DNA from 2 places in the Mesorhizobium sp. WSM4828 genome. Region 1 is predicted to be linked to the other one. Evidence: riboswitches for the same ligand, from Rfam matches in the RefSeq annotation. Region 1 holds a riboswitch; the other holds the start of a gene.
The links. Region 1 has a riboswitch for thiamine pyrophosphate ahead of thiC (phosphomethylpyrimidine synthase ThiC). Riboswitches for the same ligand answer to the same signal wherever they lie in the genome.
Positions count from the first base shown of each region.

Region 2: linked by a shared signal. The riboswitch ahead of thiB (thiamine ABC transporter substrate binding subunit) and the one ahead of thiC (phosphomethylpyrimidine synthase ThiC) in region 1 are both predicted to bind thiamine pyrophosphate.

Region 1 covers NZ_JBVVQK010000015.1:32,621-37,013, forward strand. Annotated here, with positions in the region: gene thiO (glycine oxidase ThiO) at 1-30, opposite strand, end outside; gene thiC (phosphomethylpyrimidine synthase ThiC) at 27-1,862, opposite strand; TPP riboswitch at 1,966-2,082, opposite strand; gene AC0L2X_RS18185 (porin) at 2,326-3,486, opposite strand; gene AC0L2X_RS18190 (helix-turn-helix domain-containing protein) at 4,325-4,393, shown strand, end outside.
Region 2 covers NZ_JBVVQK010000033.1:14,721-19,113, forward strand. Annotated here, with positions in the region: gene AC0L2X_RS27455 (ABC-F family ATP-binding cassette domain-containing protein) at 1-606, opposite strand, end outside; gene AC0L2X_RS27460 (thiamine diphosphokinase) at 608-1,252, opposite strand; TPP riboswitch at 1,371-1,485, shown strand; gene thiB (thiamine ABC transporter substrate binding subunit) at 1,529-2,542, shown strand; gene thiP (thiamine/thiamine pyrophosphate ABC transporter permease) at 2,800-4,393, shown strand, end outside.

The DNA of each region.
Region 1 (4,393 bases):
GACGCCGGCCCCTTTGACCAGCACCCTCATGGTCGCTCATGCGCCTGTGGCATGAGCGGCGCGCCGGTCTCGTCCGCCGGCACATAGAGATCGCCGCCCTCGCGGTATTTCGCCGCCATCGCTGCCATGCCCTCTTTCTGTGCCTCGGCGCGGATGTCGTGAGAAATACGCATGGAACAGAATTTCGGCCCGCACATAGAGCAGAAATGCGCCAGCTTGTGCGCCTCCTTGGGCAGGGTTTGGTCGTGGAAGGAGCGCGCCGTTTCGGGGTCGAGCGACAGGTTGAACTGGTCTTCCCAACGGAACTCGAAGCGCGCGCGCGAAAGGGCATCATCCCTAACCTTTGCCGCCGGATGGCCCTTCGCCAGATCGGCGGCATGGGCGGCGATCTTGTAGGTGATCACACCAATCTTGACGTCGTTGCGATCGGGAAGGCCGAGATGCTCCTTGGGCGTGACATAGCAGAGCATGGCGGTGCCGAACCAGCCGATCATCGCAGCGCCGATGCCGGAGGTGATGTGGTCGTAGCCTGGCGCGATGTCGGTCGTCAGCGGCCCAAGCGTATAGAACGGCGCCTCGCCGCAGACGGCGAGCTGCTTGTCCATATTCTCCTTGATCTTGTGCATGGGGACATGGCCCGGACCCTCGATCATCACCTGGCAATCCTTCGCCCAGGCGATCTGCGTCAGCTCGCCGAGCGTTTCCAGCTCGGCGAATTGCGCCGCGTCATTGGCATCGGCGATCGAGCCGGGACGAAGACCGTCGCCGAGCGAGAAGGACACGTCATAGGCGCGACAGATGTCGCAAATTTCCGCGAAATGCTCGTAAAGGAAGCTTTCCCGGTGATGGTGCAAGCACCATTTGGCCATGATCGAGCCGCCGCGCGAGACGATGCCCGTGACCCGGTCGATGGTCAGCGGGATGTAGTGCAACCGCACGCCGGCGTGGATGGTGAAATAGTCGATGCCCTGTTCGGCCTGTTCGATCAGCGTGTCGCGGTAGACCTCCCAGGTCAGGTCCTCGGCAATGCCGCCGACCTTTTCGAGCGCCTGATAGAGCGGCACCGTGCCGATCGGGACCGGCGCATTGCGCACGATCCAGTCGCGGATGTTGTGGATGTTGCGGCCGGTCGACAGGTCCATCACCGTGTCGGCGCCCCAGCGGATCGCCCAGACCATCTTTTCGACCTCTTCGGCCATCGACGACGTGACGGCGGAGTTACCGATATTGGCATTGATCTTGACCAGGAAATTGCGGCCGATGATCATCGGCTCGCTCTCCGGGTGGTTAATGTTGGCGGGAATGATCGCCCGTCCGCGCGCCACCTCGTCGCGGACGAATTCCGGCGTGACGAAATCGGGAAGCGCCGCGCCAAAGGCTTCGCCATCGCGTTGCAGCTTGCCGCGGACGATCTCGCGGCCGAGGTTCTCGCGGATGGCGACGAACTCCATTTCGGGCGTGATGATGCCGGCGCGCGCATAGGCTAGCTGGGTCACCGCCTTGCCCGCCTTGGCCCTGAGCGGTCGGTTGCGAACGGGAAATTCCGGCGTCAGGCGCTCGCCCGCCGCAAATCCGTTGTCCTCCGGCCGGACGTGGCGGCCCTCATAGGCCTCGACGTCACCGCGCGCTGATATCCATTCGTGACGAAGCCGGGCAAGACCCTTTTTGATACTAATTTCGACGGTGGGGTCCGTATAGGGGCCAGACGGATCGTAAACGGTGACGGGCGGCTCACCGGCCGTCGGATGGACGGAGATTTCGCGCATCGGCACCTTGATCTGCGGGTGGATGGCACCGGGCTTGTGGATTTTCCGCGAGGCGGGCAGCGGTCCCGTCGAGACAGCGGGAGTGAGGGCATTCATCTTGAGGCTCCTTTGCTCATGCATTGGAGACCCAGTTCTGTGCCGGAAGGATGAAAAGACGCTTCTGTCGACCTGCCGAAACAGGACCTCGGGCGTAAACTCCCTCAAAGCGCTTGCACCGTCCCTACGCCAGTATGAACTGGATCAGGTTCAACGGGTCACTGCGCCGCGAAAGCCAGCAGTATCTCAGCCCCTTGCCGGGACTCCCCTGGTGAATGCGTCAGGTTGAACGGGCCGGCTCCGATTTGTCAAGCGCATTCGGGCCGAGGCGATGATCGGTAGCCGGTCAGACCATATGTCGGCGACAAACCAGGCGTTGGAGACGAAGACATGGATAAGGGGTCGCAAACGGTTGAACTAAAGATCGGTCCTTATGATGATTACGCCTTCAATCGGCACCGAAGGTTTGCGCGTAAATCGCCTTCGGGCGATCCGCTGGGGCGCCGACACCAGATGGAGTTGTTTAAAATGAGCTTTGGAATCGGAGTGTGCCGCCGAGGCTGTTCTTTTTGCCGACGTGAGTCCAGTTCACGCGGGAACGGTCGACCGCGCCTACGCCGAAGTTGCTGTAGTGGTCATAGTCGACTTCGGCTGTGACTGTGAAACCTGGAACGACCAAGTAGGCGACGTTTGCAGCCACACCAGAGTTCCTGAACTGATCACCCGAGACCTGAAGGTTGAACGAAGTTTTCTCGTTGAGTGTGTAAGTGGAGCCGGCCCAGAAAGCCCAGTTGCCGCTCCAAGTTTTGTAGAAGCCGCGACCGTGAGCGGCGACTGCATTGGTTGGGTCATCGTTGAGATTGCCAATGGAGCCATAGCCGAACATTCCGAATAGCGACAGGTCATCTGTGACATTGACATCGACGCGGACCTTGCCGGCCAAAGCATCGTAGTTGCTGTCACGGGCGATTACGCCGGTGATCGCGCCCCAGCCCTGCGTCTGTTTTACGCCGAAGACGACGTGCGGAACATGGCTGTCGATAGTACCGACTACACCCGACCCTTGTTCAAGTGAAACCAGAGCCGAAAAGCCATTGCCGGCATCGAAGTAATACTGGGCCACGTTGGTATCGAAGTCGCCGTACGGAACGAGTACGTTATTGAGGACGTTCCCGGCGTAGCCTGTAAACGTGTCGAAGGCCGACTCGTCCTTACCAACTCGGAGGCCACCAAGCTGGATCCAGGCGGAAGCCAACTTGACGCCGCTGTTGAAGCCATAGTTCTGAGGGCTGTCCGGACCCGGATGAGCGTTGCGGTTGCCGAAGTTCACGCGGTTTTCAGTATAGGTCTTCAGTGCACCGAGTTCGGTCTCCTGGCGCGTCCAAGTTTTGAACGTGAAACGCGCGTTGTTTCGCCAGGTGCCCTGAGCCTCGCCAGGGCTCCCATCGGTGGTTCTTGCCCCGTCATAGGATCGGACATCGCCGAGGCCGACGTCGTAACGGATGTAGCCGCCGATGCGCAGGCAGGTCTCGGTGTCGGGGATATGGAAGTAGCCCGAACCGTAGACGTCGCAGATCTTGACGTATTCGGTCGGGTCCGGCGCAGAGACTTGGTCCGCCGCGCGAGCGACGGAAACGGAGATCAGGGCCGCAACTGAGCCGAGAAGAAGGCTGCTTACGATCATTCCGGATCTCCATTCAAAGGTTAAAAGATAATCATCAAGATGAGTTCTCGTGAATGCTAAAAGTTCGTAATTGAACGTTTGAAACTTTTTGTTGCACAAAAACGAACTGCTCAAACGACTGGAGATTAACGGAAGAACAACTGTGCTTGGTCATGCATTGCCCGAAAAAGGTGGGATTCGACCTGTGTCAGGCTCAAAGAAAGGCAGGACGCCTATTGCTTTGCCCCGCTGCGCTTCCACACAGCTGTTCAGCCATTCAGTTAGATTCAGCACTTCTGAACCAATCGCCATTATTCATCTCTGCTATTTGTGGGTTGGGCGTCGGCGTTCGATGCAGAGCAGCAAGCGACGTGCCATACTGAAGAGGTAGCTCGCGCTGACATTTAAATGCCCGGCGCAACTTCGTCGTGCTCCCTTCTTTTTTGCTTTTTGGGGGTCAGGCTGAGCACCCGAGCAGACGTTTGGGACACGGCTCGTATGTTTGATATGTGACACTTTCGTTCGATACCGACAGCACCTGTTTGCTGTGAAGCTCGGGTCGAGACAGGATGCGGCGGCGCCGCTCGGTACGTCAGGCTGGAACCCGCTGCAGCACACATCTGGATCGTGCCAAGCATGGCCCGTTTTCGTTTTGCAGCGGCGCAATCGTTCACACCCCTGTGCGACTCACCTGGCGCTCATTGCGGATCGGATGGATGCATGCTCACGAGAGTAGTGTGGTTGGTTGCAACGCCACCGCCTTGTCGATTCGGTCAAACAGGCCAACTCTCGACAGATCACGGGTTAGGGCTTATATAAAAGCCCTAAAAAGAGTTAAGGCCCTTTTTATGAGACAAACATGCGCTCAACAGTGACAGATACATTGCCTCCCAGAGTCAAGAGGGCGCTTGGCAAGCTCGGCGCCGAC
Region 2 (4,393 bases), on a different contig from region 1:
GGCAAAGCCCTTGTCGAGACGGCGGGTCTGGCCGCGGTCGAGCCAGATTGTGGCGCGCGACACGCGCTCGAGAAAACGACGGTCATGCGAGATGACGACCAGTGCCGAGGAGGTGCGGGCAAGCTCCTCCTCCAGCCATTCGATAACCGAAAGGTCAAGATGATTGGTCGGCTCATCGAGGAGGAGAATGTCGGGCTCCGGCGCCATGACGCGGGCGAGGGCGGCGCGCCGCGCCTCGCCGCCGGAGAGGTCGTTCGGCCGCTCCTCGCCGGTCAGGCCGAGATGCTCCATCAGATAGGTGGCGCGGTAGGGATCGTCGGCGGGTCCGAGCCCTGCCTCGACATAGGCGCGGACGGTCGCAAAGCCGTCCATGTCGGGAATTTGCGGCAAGTAGCGCACGGTCGCCGAAGGCTGGCGGAAGACTTCGCCGTCCTGCGGTTCGATCAGCCCGGCGGCAATCTTGAGGAGCGTCGACTTGCCAGAGCCGTTGCGGCCGACCAGGGCGATCTTGTCGCCAGCTGAGGCCGTCAGGGCGGCACCGTCTAGCAGCGGCGTGCCGCCGAAGGTCAGCTTTATCCCGTCGAGATTGAGAAGTGGCGGCGCCATGTCAGCTTTCGGGTAGGGGAAAAGGATGCGCGAGCAGCAGCGCGCGGCCGCTGGCCAGCGCGATTTCCAGCCGGCCCCTGACCTCGTTGGAAATGGTCAGCGACGAGCCGAACGCGACCTCGACATGGTCGAGCGGCCATTTGGCACCGGTGACGCTCAGGCCGGCGAGATCGGAGAAGCCGAGCACCGAAAACAGCGTGCCGTCGGCATAGTCGAAGTCAGTCTTTCCCGGCAGCAAGGGAATGCCTTCCTGCGCGCCGCTGGTCAAAAGCACTTCCGTCCCGCCTTCCGCCAGCCGGACGCTCAGCGCCAGATGCAGGAAGATGTGGTCGGTGCGTTTGCCGCCGAAGGCGCCTGCGAGCACAAGGCTGGTCGCACCGCATTCGAGTGCGGCGGCGATAGCGAGTTCACCGTCGGTCTTGTCTTTTTCGGCGGGAAACACCTGCCGTGGCACGGCGGCCAGATCCTCCGGCAAATCGGCAGGCACCGAATCGAAATCGCCGATCCAGAGTTCCGGCCTGAGGCCCAGCATGCGCGCATGGCCGATGCCGGCATCCGCGGCGATGACGCGCGAGCCTTCGACCTGGCGGTCGAGCAGCGGCGTGCGGATGAGATCGCCGCCAAGCAGGATGGTGAATTTGCTCATATCTCGTGGCCCTTACCAGCCCTGCCCCGGAAACGGAAGATGAAACGGCAGAAGGCTGGGCTTTGGATGTCCGGCAAACTTCCGCTTGCGCAGCACTTCGGCCGGGCCTATGTGTCGCAACGCTCTAACGGGGTGCCGGACGCGATTTTCGCGGACCGGCTGAGAGGCAAGACTGCCAACCCGCTGAACCTGATCCGGTTTGTACCGGCGGAGGGATTAGACGTTTCGGACAGCCCGACGCCTCAATTCCTTTCAACGCGAACGAAGGAGGCGCCGATGCGCGGTTTTTTTCACTCTGTTGTCTCGATTATCCTGCTTGCGGCATCCGCGCTCGCCCTGCCAGGGCAGGCATCGGCACAGGATAAGCTGACCGTCTATACCTATGAAAGCTTCACCGCCGATTGGGGTCCGGGACCCGCTGTGACGAAGGCCTTCGAGGCCGAATGCAGCTGCGTCGTTGAATTCGTCTCGGTCGCCGACGGCGTAGCGCTGCTCAATCGTGTGAAGCTGGAAGGCGCCGCGACCAAGGCCGATATCGTGCTTGGCCTCGATACCAATTTGACCGCCGACGCCAAGGCAACCGGCCTGTTTTCGCCACACGGCGCCGTGTCGGGCGTCAGCGTCCCGGGAGCCTGGAGCGACGATATTTTCGTGCCGTTCGACTATGGCTATTTCGCCGTCGTCTACGATACCGAAAAACTGAAGAGCCCGCCGAAAAGCCTCAGGGAATTGGTCGAGGGCAATGCCGGCGACAAGATCGTCATCCAGGATCCGCGCACCTCTACGCCGGGCCTTGGCCTGCTGTTGTGGGTCAAGTCGGTCTATGGCGACAAGGCGCCCGAAGCCTGGGCCAAGCTCAAGGCGAAGGTGCTGACGGTGACGCCAGGCTGGAGCGAGGCCTACGGCCTGTTCACCAAGGGCGAGGTGCCGATGGTGCTGTCCTACACCACCTCGCCGGCCTACCACATGGTCGCCGAAAACACCGAGCGCTACCAGGCAGCGTCCTTCGAGGAGGGCGAATATCTGCAGATCGAGGTTGCGGGGATCACCACCAAGGGCGCGAAGAACCCGCTGGCGGAAAAGTTCATTGCCTTCATGACCGGACCGAAATTCCAGGATGTCATTCCCGAAACCAACTGGATGTTCCCGGCCGGCAAGACCGACAAGCCGCTCAATCCGGCGTTCGACAAGCTTGTCAAACCGACCAAGACCTTGCTGTTCAGCCCGGAGGAAGTCGCGGCCAACCGCAAGGCCTGGGTCGATGAGTGGCTTGCGGCGATGAGCAAGTAGTCGTGGCGAGCTGATCAAGGTGGTCACTCTACGGCGCCCCCCTCTGTCCTGCCGGACATCTCCCCCACGAGGGGGGAGATTGGCAGCTTCGGCGTCTCGCTCAGTCCTGCAACGTTGGAAATTGGCTAAGGCCGAAGTGACAGCCGATCTCCCCCCTCGTGGGGGAGATGTCCGGCAGGACAGAGGGGGGCGCGAAGGAACGCTGTCCTCGCTAAGAATCTCGAATCGGGCGGTGTAGCGTGCAACGCGCGTCATCAGTGGACTCCCGCGTCACTGCCGGTATCGTCGCGCTCGCAGCCATCGCGCTGCTGATCGGCGGGGCGTTCGCAGGTCTCATCCTGCAAGCCATGCGCGACCCGTCCGGCGCCGGCGCCGCTTTCGATTCCTATCTCTTGCGCGTCGCCCGTTTCACGCTCTGGCAGGCAGTCCTTTCGACCCTGCTCTCCGTTGCACCGGCGCTGTTCGTCGCGCGCGCCCTGTCGCGGCATCCACAGTTTCTCGGGCGAGGCTTTATCCTGCAGCTTTTCGCCCTGCCGCTGGCGCTGCCGGCCATTGTTGCCGCACTCGGTGTCCTGGCGCTCTACGGCCGTGCCGGGTATTTTGCCGGCACGCTGGGCGCGCTAGGCGGCCAGAGCTGGCCCGGCATCTACGGCCTGTCGGGCATCCTCGTTGCCCATGTCTTCTTCAACCTGCCGCTGGCAACGCGGCTGTTCCTGGAAGCATTGCAGACCGTGCCGGCCAACCAATGGCGGCTGGCGAGCCAGCTTGGCATGGGCGCTGCGCCGGCCTTTCGGCTGATCGAATGGCCGCCGCTGCGTGCGGCCCTGCCGGGCATCGCCGGGCTCGTTTTCATGCTGTGCATCACCTCTTTCACCATCGTGCTTACGCTCGGCGGCGGACCCAGCGCGACGACGCTGGAGGTTGCCATCTACCAGGCGCTGCGTTTCGACTTCGACCCGGCGCGGGCGGTGACGCTGACCTTGTTGCAAATTGCGCTGACCTTCGTGGTCGTGCTGGCACTGACACGGCTCGGCGCCAATGTGACCGGCGACGCCAATCTGCCGGTGGCGCCGCGCCGGTATTTTTCAGCCGGTGCGGCCGAGACCGTGCTGAACGCGCTGGTGATCGGGCTGGCATTGCTGTTTGTCGCCGGGCCGATGGCGGCGACGCTGGCAGCCGGGCTTGGCGCCGATCTCGGTCGACTGGCCGGCGAGAGCGCGGTGCGGCAAGCGACGGCGACCAGTGCTGGACTCTCCCTCTTGTCGGCGCTGCTCTCTGTGGCATTGTCGCTGTCGCTGGTCATGGCGCGCCGGGCGCTGGCGCTCACCCGGCGGACAGGCCGGCGGACACTGCTCGAACATCTGGCCGACACCGGTGCGGGGTTCGTCCTGGTGGTGCCGCCCATCGTCATCGGCGCCGGCTGGTTCCTGCTCTTGCGCGCCGTCAGCGATGTCTTTGCGATCGCCCCTGTCATGGTGGTTGCGGTCAATGCGGTGATGGCGATGCCGTTCGCCATCCGCGCCATCCGCCCTGCCTATGACGCGGCGAGCGAACGCCACGAACGGCTCTGTGCACAGCTTGGTATCTCGGGCTGGAACCGGTTGCGGCTGGTCGACTGGCCGTCGCTGCGGCGGCCGCTCGCCACCGGATTCGCTTTCGCCATGGCGCTGTCGCTCGGCGATCTCGGCGTCATTGCGCTGTTCGGCAGCGATTCCGTGCAGACCTTACCCTATCTGCTGCTGGCGCGCATGGGCAGTTACCGCACCGAGGATGCGGCCGGGCTGGCGCTGCTGCTCGGCCTTGTCTGCCTGGCGCTGGTGCTGACCGCGGACTGGCTGGGAAAGAGGGAGA